DNA from 3 places in the Streptomyces sp. NPDC127595 genome. Region 1 is predicted to be linked to each of the others. Evidence: riboswitches for the same ligand, from Rfam matches in the RefSeq annotation. Region 1 holds a riboswitch; each other region holds the start of a gene.
What was found. Region 1 has a riboswitch for thiamine pyrophosphate ahead of thiO (glycine oxidase ThiO). Riboswitches for the same ligand answer to the same signal wherever they lie in the genome.

Region 1 (4,441 bases):
TTCAGCGGCCGCGAAGGGTCCGACAGCAGCTCCGGGTCCATCGGAGTGCCCGCCTCGATGAGTTTCCGGCCCTGGGCCAGGTCCCTCGGCCGGCCGACCGCGAGGAGGGCGACCAGGCGGCCGTCGTGCAGCCAGCAGACCGTCCAGGCGGCGCCGGACGGGTCACCGCGCCAGACGGTGGTGTCCGCGGGGGCGTGGTGGCCGACGTACTGGACGAAGCGGCCGAACTGCTCGGACCAGAAGTACGGGACGGGGTCGTACGCCATTGGGGACTCGCCGATGATGTTCGCCGCCACCGTGCGCGGGCCCTGGAGGGCGTTGTCCCAGTGGTGGACCAGAAGGCGGTCCTCGTACCTTCCCGAAGGGAAGGAGGCGCAGTCGCCGACCGCGTAGACGTCCGGCACCGAGGTGCGCAGATGGTCGTCGGCCACGACCTCGCGGTGGGCGCCGAGCTCGATGCCGGAGCCGCTGAGCCAGGCGGTGGCGGGGCGCGCTCCGATGCCGACGACCACGGCGCCCGCGGGCACCCGGGAGCCGTCGTCCAGCACCACCGCGCCGGGCTCGACGCGCTCCACGCGCGCGTGGGTGCGCAATGTGGCCCCGCTGTCCGCGTACCAGGCGGCCATCGGGGCGGCCACCTCGGCGGGCAGCGCCCCGGCGAGCGGCCGGTCGGCCGCCTCGATGACGGTCACCACGCACCCCGCCTCACGCGCCGCGGTGGCGAACTCGGCGCCGATCCAGCCCGCCCCCACCACCACGATGTCGTGCTGCTGGGCGAGCACGGGACGCAGCCGTTCGGCGTCGTCCAGGGTGCGCAGCAGATGAACCCCGGGCACGCCCTCCGCGCCCGGCAGCCGGATCGGTTCCGCGCCCGTCGCGATGACCAGGGCGTCGTACGGCACCGGCCCCGCGGCCGTGTCCAGTTCGTGGTCCCCGGGGCGTACGCCGAGCGCCTCGCGCCCGAGCCGCAGGTCGATGCCCAGTGCCTCGAAGTCGAGGTCGAAGGCGGAGCCCTCGGCCTTGCCGAGCAGTACGGCCTTGGACAGCGGTGGCCGGTCGTACGGCTGGTGCGGCTCCGCCCCGATCAGCGTCACGCCGCCGGTGAAGCCCTGTTCCCGCAGGGCGACCGCGGTCTGTACGCCCGCCATGCCCGCGCCCACGACGACGACCTGCCGTACCGTCCGCTCCTGAACCTGCGTCTTCTCGGTCACCTGATCACCATAGACAGCTGACAATTCGTCAGTCAGGTGGCGTGCTCAGTGACCTGCTCCACACCGCCCGTCCTGACCTGCTCCGCGTCACCCGGCGCGACCTCCTCCACGACGCTGGTCCCGCTGCCCCGCTGTGACTCCCACTCCCAGGTCTCCTCCAGGCGCACGCGCCCGTCGGGCAGCTCCGTCACGCGGGACACGCAGTGCCCCGAGGAGGTGCTGCCGTCGCGCTTCAGCTGTACGTACCGGAAGTCGAGGCGGTCACCCTCGCGGGTACCCAGGAGATGGCCGCGTACGACGTCGCCGCCCGCGTACTCGGCCCAGATCTCGCCGTCCTGCTCGTGGTACGTGAAACGGGTGCGGGTACCCACCTGACCCGGCGCCTGGTCGGCGACCGGGGACAGGACGAGACCGTCGAGCGAACGGGCCATGGACGGAGGCTCCCTTACTGAGACATACGGCAGCGAGCTAGGCTGGCCAACGTAAAGCACTCGCGGGAGTCCGGACGCACCGGGCTGAGAGGGAGGCTGGAACGGCCTCCGACCGTACGAACCTGATCCGGGTCATGCCGGCGAAGGGAGGAGCTGGACGCCCATGTCGCGTACGCCATCAGACACATCCCACACTTCAGGCACCACAGATGTCCTGGTCATCGGGGGCGGAATCATCGGGCTGGTGACGGCCTGGCGGGCCGCGCAGCGCGGGCTGACGACCACGGTGGTGGACCCGGAGCCCGGCGGCGGTGCCGCGCAGGTCGCGGCCGGCATGCTCGCCGCCGTCACAGAGCTGCACTACGGCGAGCAGACCCTGCTGAGCCTCAACCTCGACTCCGCGCACCGCTACCCGGACTTCGTCGCCGAGCTCACCGAGGCGACGGGGCAGGACCTCGGCTACCGCCGCTGCGGCACCCTGGCCGTCGCACTGGACGCCGACGACCGCGCCCACCTTCGCGAACTGCACACCCTGCAACGTCAGTCGGGGCTCGACTCGGAGTGGCTCAGCGGCCGTGAGTGCCGCCGCCTGGAGCCGATGCTCGCGCCCGGCGTGCGGGGCGGGCTGCGGGTCGACGGCGACCACCAGGTCGATCCGCGCCGGCTCGCGAAGGCCCTGGTCACGGCGTGCGAGCGGGCCGGAGTGGTGTTCCGCCGGACGTGGGCCGAGCGCCTGGGCGTGGTACGGAACCGGGCCCAGGGAGTCGTCACCGCGGACGGCACCAAGCTGTCGGCCGGGCAGCTGGTCCTCGCCGCGGGCAGCCTCAGCGGACGCCTCGCGGGCGTTCCCGAGGCCGTGCTGCCACCCGTGCGCCCCGTGAAGGGGCAGGTGCTGCGGCTGACCGTGCCCCGGCCGTACGCGCCCTTCCTCAGCCGCACCGTGCGTGCCGTCGTCCGCGGCAGCCACGTCTACCTGGTGCCGCGCGAGAACGGCGAGCTCGTCGTCGGCGCGACCAGCGAGGAGCTGGGCTGGGACACGACGGTGACCGCGGGCGGCGTGTACGAGCTGCTGCGCGACGCCCATGAGCTGGTCCCCGGGATCACCGAGCTGCCGCTCACCGAGACGCGCGCCGGACTGCGCCCCGCCTCGCCCGACAACGCGCCGCTGCTCGGTCCGACCGAGCTCGACGGGCTCCTCCTGGCGACCGGGCACTACCGCAACGGCGTCCTGCTGACCCCCGTCACCGGTGACGCGATGGCGCACGTCCTGACCACCGGTGAACTCCCGGACGTCGCACGCCCCTTCTCCCCCAAGCGCTTCAGCCCGGCCCGCACGGAGCAGCCCGCATGAGCATCCTCGTCAGCGTCTTCGTCAACGGAGAGCGGCAGCGGATCGCCGCCGGCACCGCTCTCGACACCCTCGTCGCGGCGCTCACCCCGGCCCCGTCCGGAGTCGCCGCCGCGCTCAACGAAACCGTCGTCCCGCGCGGACAGTGGTCCTCCACCTCCCTCTCCGAGGGAGACCGCGTCGAAGTCCTCACCGCCGTCCAAGGAGGCTGACCCATGGCCGACGATCCCTTCGTCCTCGGTGGTACGTCCTTCTCGTCCCGTCTGATCATGGGTACGGGGGGTGCGCCCAGCCTCGATGTCCTGGAGCGCTCGCTCGTCGCCTCCGGCACGGAGCTGACGACGGTCGCGATGCGGCGCGTAAACGCTTACGTGCACGGTTCGGTGCTGTCCGTCCTCGACCGGCTCGGCATCCGGGTGCTGCCGAACACGGCGGGCTGCTTCACCGCGGGCGAGGCCGTACTGACCGCCCGCCTCGCGCGCGAGGCGCTGGGCACCGACGTGATCAAGCTGGAGGTCATCGCCGACGAGCGCACGCTGCTGCCCGATCCGATCGAGCTGCTCGACGCGGCGGAGACGCTGGTGGACGACGGGTTCACCGTGCTGCCGTACACGAACGACGACCCTGTGCTCGCGCGGAAACTCGAAGACGTCGGGTGCGCCGCGATCATGCCACTGGGGTCGCCGATCGGGTCCGGGCTCGGGATCCGGAACCCGCACAACTTCCAGCTGATCGTGGAGCACGCGCGCGTGCCGGTGATTCTGGACGCGGGGGCCGGTACGGCGTCCGATGCCGCGCTCGCGATGGAGCTGGGGTGTGCGGGGGTGATGCTCGCCTCCGCCGTGACCCGGGCCAAGGAGCCCGTGCTCATGGCCGAGGGCATGCGGCATGCGGTGGAGGCGGGGCGGCTCGCCTACCGGGCGGGGCGGATTCCTCGGCGGCACTTCGCCGAGGCGTCTTCCCCTGCGGAGGGGCTCGCTCGGCTGGATCCGGAGCGGCCTGCCTTCTGACTGCCGTCCGTGGTTGCTGCTTCAGGACTTCCCCGCCCGCGCACCGCCCGTTTCCACCCCGTTGGAAGGTGTGCGTTCTCCCGTGGGGGTCCCCTCCGTCGGCGGCCGCCGGTGTCTCGCGGGCTGTGCGACACCCCGCCCTCGGCGGCTGCCGCGTGCCCTCGTGGACGTGCGGTGTGCGTCACAGGTCGGCTTCAGTCCAGACCCGGTATCGGCTGAACGGGTGGGGGTGACAGTGGTGGCTCGTAGACTCACCTGCGTGGATACGACCCTTCAGGACCCGCTTGTCGGGCAGCTGCTCGACGGCCGCTATCGCGTGGACGCGCGGATCGCGGTCGGCGGGATGGCCACGGTCTACCGGGCCCTGGACACCCGCCTCGACCGTGTGCTCGCCCTCAAGGTGATGCACCCGGCCCTGGCGGCGGACGGCTCGTTCGTCGA
Region 2 (4,441 bases), on a different contig from region 1:
CGGCGAGAATCGCGCCGACCGCCACGAACTGGATGATCGTCAGCACCGCGGCCGTGGAGAGGTCGAAGATCTCCGAGGTCTGCCGGTAGATCTCGACTTCGAGGGTTGAGAAGGTGGGGCCGCCGAGGATCTGCACCACACCGAAGGAGGTGAAGGTGAAGAGGAACACCATCAGCGCGGCGGCGGCCACGGCCGGGCTCAGGGCCGGCAGCGTCACCTTCCGCCAGGCTGCGAACCGGGAGGCGCCGAGCATCCGGGCGGTCTCCTCCTGACGCGGGTCGAGCTGCGACCAGAGCCCGCCGACCGTCCGGACGACGACCGCGTAGTTGAAGAAGACATGCGCGAGCAGGATCGCCCAGACAGTGGTGTCCAGCCGTACGCCCCACAGCTCGTCCAGAAGCCCGCCCCGGCCGACCAGCGCCAGGAACGCCGTGCCGACGACGACCGTCGGCAGTACGAACGGCACGGTCACCACCGCCCGGAGCACTTGCTTGCCCCTGAAATCGAAGCGCGCGAAGACATACGCGCCGGGGAGTGCGATCAGCAGCGTGAGCGCGGTCGAGGCGAGCGCCTGCCAGGTGGTGAACCACAGCACGTGCCGGATGTCGGACTGCGCGAGGACATCCCCGATCCGCCCGAGCTGCCAGACCCCGTTGGCCTTGAGGCCGCGGGCCACGATCGCCGCCACGGGGTAGGCGAAGAAGACGCCGAAGAACGCGACGGGCAGGGCCATGAGCCCGAGCCGCGCCGCGCTTCCCCGACGGGACTGCCTGCGGGAGCCGCTACGCTCCCGGGGCGTCACTTCAGTACGAGTGAGGTCCACGACTTGACCCACTGGTCACGGTTCTCGGCGATCTTGCTGGGGGCCATGGTCTCGGGGTCCTTGGCCTGCGGCCCGAACTCCGTGAACTCGGCCGGCACCTTCGCGCCCTCCACCACCGGGTAGACGAACATGTTCAGCGGCATGTCGTCCTGGAACCTCTTGGTGATCAGGAAGTCGATGAGCGCCTCGCCGCCCTTGGTGTTCTTCGCGTTGCTCAGCAGCCCCGCGTACTCGACCTGCCGGAAGCAGGTGCCGGTCGCGACGCCGGTCGGGGCCGTCGTCGGCTTCGGGTCGGCGTAGATGACCTCGGCAGGCGGCGAGGAGGCGTACGAGACGACGAGCGGCCGGTCCGCCTTGGCCTTCTTGCCGCCCGCGGACCCGGAGAAGTCCTCGTTGTACGCCTGCTCCCAGCCGTCGACGACCTCGACGCCGTTGGCCTTGAGCTTCGTCCAGTAGTCCTGCCACCCGTCGTCGCCGTACTTCGCGGCCGTCCCGAGCAGGAAGCCGAGGCCCGGCGAGGAGGTGGAGGCGTTCTCGGTGACGAGCAGGTTCTTGTACTCGGGCTTGATCAGGTCGTCGAAGGACTGCGGCGGCGTCAGCTTGTGCTCGCTGAAGTAGGCCTTGTCGTAGTTGACGCAGATGTCGCCGGTGTCGATGGGCGTCACCCGGTGCTTGCCCTCGTCGACCCGGTACTCCGGGAGGATCTGGTCCGAGCCCTTGGCGTCGTACGACTGGAAGAGCCCGTTGTCGAGCGCGCGGGACAGCAGGGTGTTGTCGACGCCGAAGAAGACGTCGCCCTGCGGGTTGTCCTTGGTGAGGATCGCCTTGTTGACGGCCTGCCCCGCGTCGCCGTCCTTGAGGACCTTGACCGTGTACCCGGACTCCTTCTCGAAGGCGCTCAGCACGTCCTTGGAGTAGGCGAAGGAGTCATGGCTGACGAGGGTCACGGCCTTGGAGTCAGCGTCACTGCTCCCGCTGTCGGACGAGCCGCACGCGGAGAGCGTGACGAGCCCCAGACCGACCACGACGGCCGTGATCGTCTTCTTCTTGCTCACTGAATTCCTCCTGGGATGACCAGGAAGAGACGCGGCCCTGCCCGGGAACCCCTGAGGGTCCCCGGGCAGGGCGCAACAGCTTGAGTATTGACCGAACTTCCTACCCAGAATGACCTGGGCAAGGTTCTGAGGGTCTGCGGCCCGCCGGTGACCCGGCTACCGCACTCTCAGCGCTGTGGCGCTCCCCTGTCGGAATATGAAGATGTGGATTGTGCGGTTGTTCCCAGTCAGGTTACCGCTCGGTGGCCGCGAGCTGTCCGCACGCCCCGTCGATCTCCTGACCACGGGTGTCGCGAACGGTGACCGGCACCCCGTGGGCCGCGATCGCCTCGACGAACGCCTTCTCGTCCACGGGCCGCGAGGCGGTCCACTTCGAACCCGGCGTCGGGTTCAGCGGGATGAGATTGACATGCACGGGCTTGCCCTTGAGCATCCGCCCGAGCCGGTCACCACGCCACGCCTGGTCGTTGATGTCCCTGATCAGCGCGTACTCGATGGAGAGCCGGCGCCCCGACTTGGCCGCGTACTCCCAGCCGGCGTCGAGCACCTCCCGCACCTGCCACCGCGTGTTCACGGGTACGAGGGTGTCGCGCAGCTCGTCGTCGGGCGCGTGCAGGGAGATGGCGAGGCGGCACTTGAAGCCCTCGTCGGAGAACCGGTTGATCGCCGGGACGAGCCCGACGGTCGACACGGTGATGCCCCGCTGCGAGAGGCCGAGCCCGTCGGGCTCGGGGTCGGTCAGCGCGCGGATCGCCCCGACCACCCTCTTGTAGTTGGCCAGCGGCTCGCCCATCCCCATGAAGACGATGTTGCTGAGCCGCGACGGACCACCCGGGATCTCGCCGTCCCGAAGCGCCCGCATGCCATCGACGATCTGGTGCACGATCTCGCCGGTGGAGAGGTTGCGGTCGAGCCCGGCCTGTCCGGTCGCGCAGAACGGACAGTTCATCCCGCACCCGGCCTGCGAGCTGATGCACATGGTCACCCGGTCCGGGTACCGCATCAGCACGGACTCGACGAGCGTGCCGTCGAAGAGCCGCCACAAGGTCTTGCGAGTGGTCTCCTGGTCGGTCGACAGATGCCGCACGACCGTCATCAGCTCGGGAAGCAACGCCTCCTGAAGCTTCCCGCGCGAGGCGGCCGGGATGTCCGTCCACTCCGCGGGGTCGTGCGCGTACCGCGCGAAGTAGTGCTGCGACAGCTGCTTGGCACGAAACGGCTTCTCGCCGATCGCAGCAACCGCTTCTTTACGCTCAGCGGGCGTGAGATCAGCAAGATGCCGCGGCGGCTTCTTGGCTCCGCGCGGGGCGACGAATGTGAGTTCTCCGGGCTTAGGCATGGCCGTACCAGTGTCGCAGATCAAATTCATGTGACCTGCGGCCCGAGTCACGCGCACTCAGCGGGGGGCTCTGACGGCTCGGCGCCGCACCGCTTCCGTGCCGCCCAGTTCGTCGAGCAGTTCAGCAAGCACCGCCCGGAGCTCGGCCAGTCGCTGCTCACCGACCCGCTCGGCCAGGCGCCGGTCCTGAACCCTCCGCGCACGCCGGGCTGCGTCCACCGCCGAGCGGCCCCGGCCGGTCAGGCGAATGCGACGGATGCGGGCGTCGCGGGGGTCGGGGACGCGTTCGGTGTAGCCAAGGCGTTCGAGGTCGGCCACGGCTTTGGAGGCGCCCTGCTGGGTCATCTCGAGCTTGGCGGCCAGTTCACCGACCGTCGGCTGCCCCTCGATGAGGTGCTGGAAGACGTAACCGTGGGAGATGCGCAGGTCACCGAAGCCCTGGCCGTCGAGTTGCTGCTGGATACGGTCAGCGGCGGCGGAGCCGACGAAGAGCGCGAGCGTGCCGGTGTCCAGGTCCTGCGGTGCGACGGGTTGCTGCATGAGGACATCCTGCATTCGACAACCAAGGTTGTGCAATCATGCTTGTGCAACTAGCGTTGTTTTTATGCCTCCTTTCCAACAGCACCCCGACATCGACACGGCCATCCGCTACCACGAAGCGGTTTCGCGATTCGCCGCCGGCCCGGAGCTCGCCGCCTTCTTCCACGAGGACGCGGTCCACCACGAACTGCCCAACGTTCTCTTCCCTGACGGCGCGAGCCGGAGCGTGGGCGAGCTGACCACGGCGGCGGAAGCCGGCCGGAAGCGCCTCAGCGAGCAGAAGTTCGAGGTGATCAACGCGGTCGCCGCCGGTGGCCAGGTGGCCCTCGAGGTGGTGTGGACCGGCACGCTTGCAGTGCCCTTGGGGGAACTGCCCGCCGGTTACACGATTCGGGCCCACATCGCGACCTTCCTGGACTTCCGCGACGGGAAGATCGCCGGACAGCGGAACTACGACTGCTACGAGCGCCTCGGCCCCACCTGAAGGCCCACGGTCGCCGCCGCTGCACAAACAGAGGGGCTCGCCGCCCAGTGGACGACGAGCCCCTCATGTACAAAACAACAGGTCAGCCTCGCTTGAGCAGGGCTCAACCGGACCCGACGAAGATCACCAGCAGCAACCACACCACCGGAGCCGTGGGCAGCAGCGAGTCCAGCCGGTCCATGATTCCGCCGTGCCCCGGC
Region 3 (4,441 bases), on a different contig from region 1:
CCGACCACCCCACCCGTCCGCAAGGAAGCCGGTTCCGCCGAACCGGGTTCGAGCGCGATGGGGCTCGCCGCCACCGTGGGGGAGGTCACCGAGACAGCCGGAGCGGGCGCCGTCGCCATCGTCGCGGTACTCGCCCCCGTCCTCGCCGGGACGGCCGCGGCGATATTCCTGCTCGTGGGGTACATCCTGAAAATGATCGACCCCGAGCCGGCGTTCGCCAAGACCCTCCTGACCACCGGGTGGGTCTTCGGCGCGGTCACGGCGGCCGCGATTCTGGTCGCCGCGGTCGGCCTCCTGCTCACCGCACTGCGCAACGGCTCGTCCTCGCTCCTGGCAGGAGCACGCGGCGAGCTCGACGAAGAGGTCGCCCGGGCCAGGGAAGCCTGGCGCGAGGCCCTTCTGGAGCGCGGCATCATGCCGTTCCTCCGGGAGGCTCTCGCGGACCCGGGCTCGGCAGCATTCGGCCGTCCGTCGCCGACACCGACGAGCCGCATGCCGCAACTGGGCTACAACCGGCCGGGGTTCAGCAGCCCCGACGGCGGCCCGGCAGCGGGCCCGCGCCCGAGCTACTCAAGCCCGGACTTCTCCAGCCCGGACTTCGGGGGGCCCGAACACCAGCCGGAGTAGGACCCGGCCGGCCGACCGTCGGGGAGTATCCCGTGCCGGGGAACCGGGCCCGCGCCACATAGGCACGGGCCCCGTCTCCGGTCGGCTGCGTACGTTTCTCACGCGCGCGTTAGTCCGCATCCGTTCGCCTGAGTACGCCCCACGCGGCGGCCTCGGCCTCAGGCGAGGCCCAGCTGCCGTACCGCGGTCACCCGGGCCGGGCAGCTGGGGCAACAGGCGACCGCGCAGTGCGCCGGGCCGGTCCCCACAGCTCCGGCGCACTGCCCGCGTTCCCGTCAGTCGGCCAAGGGCAGATACACCCGGTTGCCGCTCGCCGCGAACTCCTTCGACTTCTGCAGCATTCCCTCGGCGACCTCCTCGGCGGAGGCCCCCGCAGCCGCCGTACCGCCGAACTGCTCCGTGATGCTGTGGCTGATCTTCATGGAGCAGAACTTCGGCCCGCACATGGAGCAGAAGTGGGCCGTCTTGGCGGGCTCGGCCGGGAGTGTCTCGTCGTGGAACTCCCGTGCCGTGTCCGGGTCGAGGGCCAGATTGAACTGGTCCTCCCAGCGGAACTCGAAGCGGGCGTCGGACAGCGCGTCGTCCCATACCTGCGCACCTGGGTGCCCCTTGGCGAGGTCGGCTGCGTGGGCGGCGATCTTGTAGGTGATGACGCCCGTCTTGACGTCGTCACGGTTGGGCAGGCCCAAGTGCTCCTTGGGCGTGACATAGCAGAGCATGGCCGTGCCCCACCAGGCGATCATCGCGGCACCGATGCCGGAGGTGATGTGGTCGTACGCCGGCGCGACGTCCGTCGTCAGCGGACCGAGCGTATAGAACGGAGCTTCATCACAGATCTCCTGCTGAAGGTCGATGTTCTCCTTGATCTTGTGCATCGGGACATGTCCCGGGCCTTCGATCATGGTCTGAACATTGAAACGCTTCGCGATCGTGTTGAGTTCCCCGAGCGTCCTCAACTCCGCGAACTGCGCCGCGTCGTTGGCGTCCGCGATCGACCCCGGCCGCAGCCCGTCACCGAGTGAGTACGTGACGTCGTACGCCGCGAGGATCTCGCACAGCTCCTCGAAGTTCTCGTAGAGGAAACTCTCCTGGTGGTGGGCCAGGCACCACGCCGCCATGATCGAGCCGCCGCGCGAGACGATGCCGGTCTTGCGGTTCGCGGTGAGCGGTACGTAGGGCAGGCGCACGCCCGCGTGGACCGTCATGTAGTCCACGCCCTGCTCGGCCTGCTCGATGACCGTGTCCTTGTAGATCTCCCAGGTCAGCTCCTCGGCGCGGCCGTCCACCTTCTCCAACGCCTGGTAGAGCGGCACGGTGCCGATCGGTACGGGGGAGTTGCGCAGGACCCACTCGCGGGTGGTGTGGATGTTGCGGCCGGTGGACAGGTCCATGACCGTATCCGCGCCCCACTTCGTGGCCCAGGTCATTTTGTCCACCTCCTCCTCGATGGAGGAGGTCACCGCGGAGTTGCCGATGTTCGCGTTGACCTTCACCAGGAACCGCTTGCCGATGATCATCGGCTCGATCTCCGGGTGGTTGATGTTCACCGGCAGCACCGCGCGGCCCGCGGCGATCTCCTCGCGTACGACCTCGGCGGCGACGTTCTCGCGCACCGCCACGAACTCCATCTCGGGCGTGATCTCGCCGCGCCGGGCGTACGCGAGCTGCGTGACGGCCTGTCCGGAGCGGCCCCGGCGCGGCTGGCGCGGCCGCCCCGGGAAGACCGCGTCGAGGTTACGGAGGCCCCCGCGCGGTGAGGTGTGCTTGATCCCGTCGTCCTCGGGACGGACCGGGCGGCCCGCGTACTCCTCGGTGTCACCGCGGGCGATGATCCAGTGCTCGCGCAGCGGTGCCAGACCCCTGCGTACATCGGTGTCGACGGTCGGATCGGTGTACGGACCGGAGGTGTCGTACAGCGTGACGGACTGGCCGTTGGTGAGGTGTACCTGACGGACCGGCACCCGCAGATCGGGGCGCGAACCCTCGACGTACGCCTTGTGCCAGCCGATGGACTGCCCAGCTCCGTCGTTCTGGGACGGGGATGGGGCCCCGTCCGTCTGGCTGGAGACAGGCGTGCCTACTACGTCCTTGTTGGTCATGAGACCTACTCCCTACGCCGGCATTACCCGGTAACAGGTTCGGCGGTCGACGCAGCGGATTCCGTCTGCCGATGTTTCATGTGAAACATCGCTAAGACGAAGGTCAGCGCCCTCTCAGCCCGGTGCTCCGAGCTCCCGCGTGTGCAAAGGTGCCTCCACGCTAGCGTCACATCGGGCGCGCTGAACAGTGGGCCCCTTCCGTTCTTGCGATGATCGGTCGGTGACCACGATGCAGCAGCCCCCTATTCCGCCGTCCGAGTCACCGCACGGACATGGCCCCGGCGACGGCCACGGGCACGGCCCGGGCGGCGGCAGAGGCCCCGGCGACGGCCATGGGCCGGGCGGTGGGCAGGGGCCCGGTGGCGTCCATGGGCCAGGCGGTGGGCAGGGGTCCGGTGGCGGCCAAGGGTCCGGTGGCGGCCAAGGACTGGGCGGCGGCCATGGGCCCGGTGGTGGACAGGGGCCCGGTGGTGGACAGGGGCCGGGCGACAGCCACGGCCATTCGCACAGTCACAGCCATGGCCCCGCCGCCCCCGTCTCCAAGCATCTGCGCAAGGTCATCGGCGCGGTACTGATCCCCTTCGCCGCCGCGGTCGTCGTGGGGCTCGTGGTGCTCTGGCCGGGCGGCGCCCCGGGGCACGAGCGCACCGGCGTCGGTTTCGACCGGCAGACCCAGCAGGCGACGGTCACCAAGATCGACCAGGTGGACTGCGATTCCGTGAACGCCTCGGGGGAGACCCCGACCGGCGACACCTCCACCGCCGAGGGCTCCTCGGCACAGCAGCAGGCGACGGGCGACTGCAAGAAGGCGACGATCCGGGTCGACACCGGCAGCGACAAGGGCCGTACGTTCACCGAGATCGTCCAGCCTGATCAGTCACGCCAGTTGCACCAGGGCGAGAAGGTCGTCGTCGCGTACGAACCCTCCGCGCCGAAGGACCTGCAGTACTCGGTCAGCGATGTGAACCGCAGGATCCCGATGGCGGTGCTCGCCGGGATCTTCGCGCTGATCGTCGTGGGGGTCGGCCGGCTGCGCGGTGTCATGGCGCTGGTCGCACTGGCCGTCAGCTTCATGATCCTGACGTTCTTCATCCTGCCCGCCATCCTGCAAGGCTCGAACCCGCTGGTCGTGGCGGTCGTCGGGGCCAGCGCCATCATGCTGATCGCCCTCTACATGTGCCATGGCCTCTCGGCGCGGACCTCGGTGGCGGTGATCGGCACCCTGCTCTCGCTGCTGCTGATCGGTTTGCTGGGCTCCGTGTTCATCGACTGGGCCGCGCTGACCGGCAACACGGACGACAACACCGGCCTGATCCACGGCCTGTATCCGTCCATCGACATGAGCGGTCTGCTGCTCGCCGGCGTCATCATCGGTTCGCTCGGTGTGCTCGACGACGTGACGGTGACGCAGACCTCCGCGGTCTGGGAGCTGCACGAGGCGAATCCGGCGATGGGCTGGCGGGGGCTGTACCGCGCGGGCATCCGCATCGGCCGCGACCACATCGCCTCGGTCGTCAACACGCTCGTCCTGGCTTACGCGGGTGCGGCGCTGCCCCTCCTGCTGCTCTTCTCGATCGCGCAGAGCAGCATCGGCTCAGTCGCCAACAGCGAACTGGTCGCCGAGGAGATCGTGCGCACCCTGGTCGGATCGATCGGCCTGGTCGCCTCCGTGCCCGTCACCACCGCACTGGCCGCCCTGGTCGTCTCGGCCGACC

Region 2: linked by a shared signal. The riboswitch ahead of ACFVKT_RS14670 (thiamine ABC transporter substrate binding subunit) and the one ahead of thiO (glycine oxidase ThiO) in region 1 are both predicted to bind thiamine pyrophosphate.
Region 3: linked by a shared signal. The riboswitch ahead of thiC (phosphomethylpyrimidine synthase ThiC) and the one ahead of thiO (glycine oxidase ThiO) in region 1 are both predicted to bind thiamine pyrophosphate.

The regions. Positions count from the first base shown of each region.
Region 1 covers NZ_JBHXWK010000013.1:164,941-169,381, forward strand. The annotation lists gene ACFVKT_RS33480 (NAD(P)/FAD-dependent oxidoreductase) at 1-1,148, opposite strand, end outside; gene ACFVKT_RS33485 (hypothetical protein) at 1,244-1,642, opposite strand; TPP riboswitch at 1,695-1,809, shown strand; gene thiO (glycine oxidase ThiO) at 1,806-2,993, shown strand; gene thiS (sulfur carrier protein ThiS) at 2,990-3,202, shown strand; gene ACFVKT_RS33500 (thiazole synthase) at 3,206-4,000, shown strand; gene pknB (Stk1 family PASTA domain-containing Ser/Thr kinase) at 4,260-4,441, shown strand, end outside.
Region 2 covers NZ_JBHXWK010000004.1:109,969-114,409, forward strand. The annotation lists gene ACFVKT_RS14665 (ABC transporter permease) at 1-823, opposite strand, end outside; gene ACFVKT_RS14670 (thiamine ABC transporter substrate binding subunit) at 799-1,878, opposite strand; TPP riboswitch at 1,958-2,076, opposite strand; gene rlmN (23S rRNA (adenine(2503)-C(2))-methyltransferase RlmN) at 2,111-3,217, opposite strand; gene ACFVKT_RS14680 (MarR family winged helix-turn-helix transcriptional regulator) at 3,275-3,757, opposite strand; gene ACFVKT_RS14685 (nuclear transport factor 2 family protein) at 3,822-4,241, shown strand; gene ACFVKT_RS14690 (phosphatidate cytidylyltransferase) at 4,345-4,441, opposite strand, start outside.
Region 3 covers NZ_JBHXWK010000003.1:425,623-430,063, reverse strand. The annotation lists gene ACFVKT_RS12955 (hypothetical protein) at 1-627, shown strand, start outside; gene thiC (phosphomethylpyrimidine synthase ThiC) at 903-2,726, opposite strand; TPP riboswitch at 2,719-2,875, opposite strand; gene ACFVKT_RS12945 (YibE/F family protein) at 2,947-4,441, shown strand, end outside.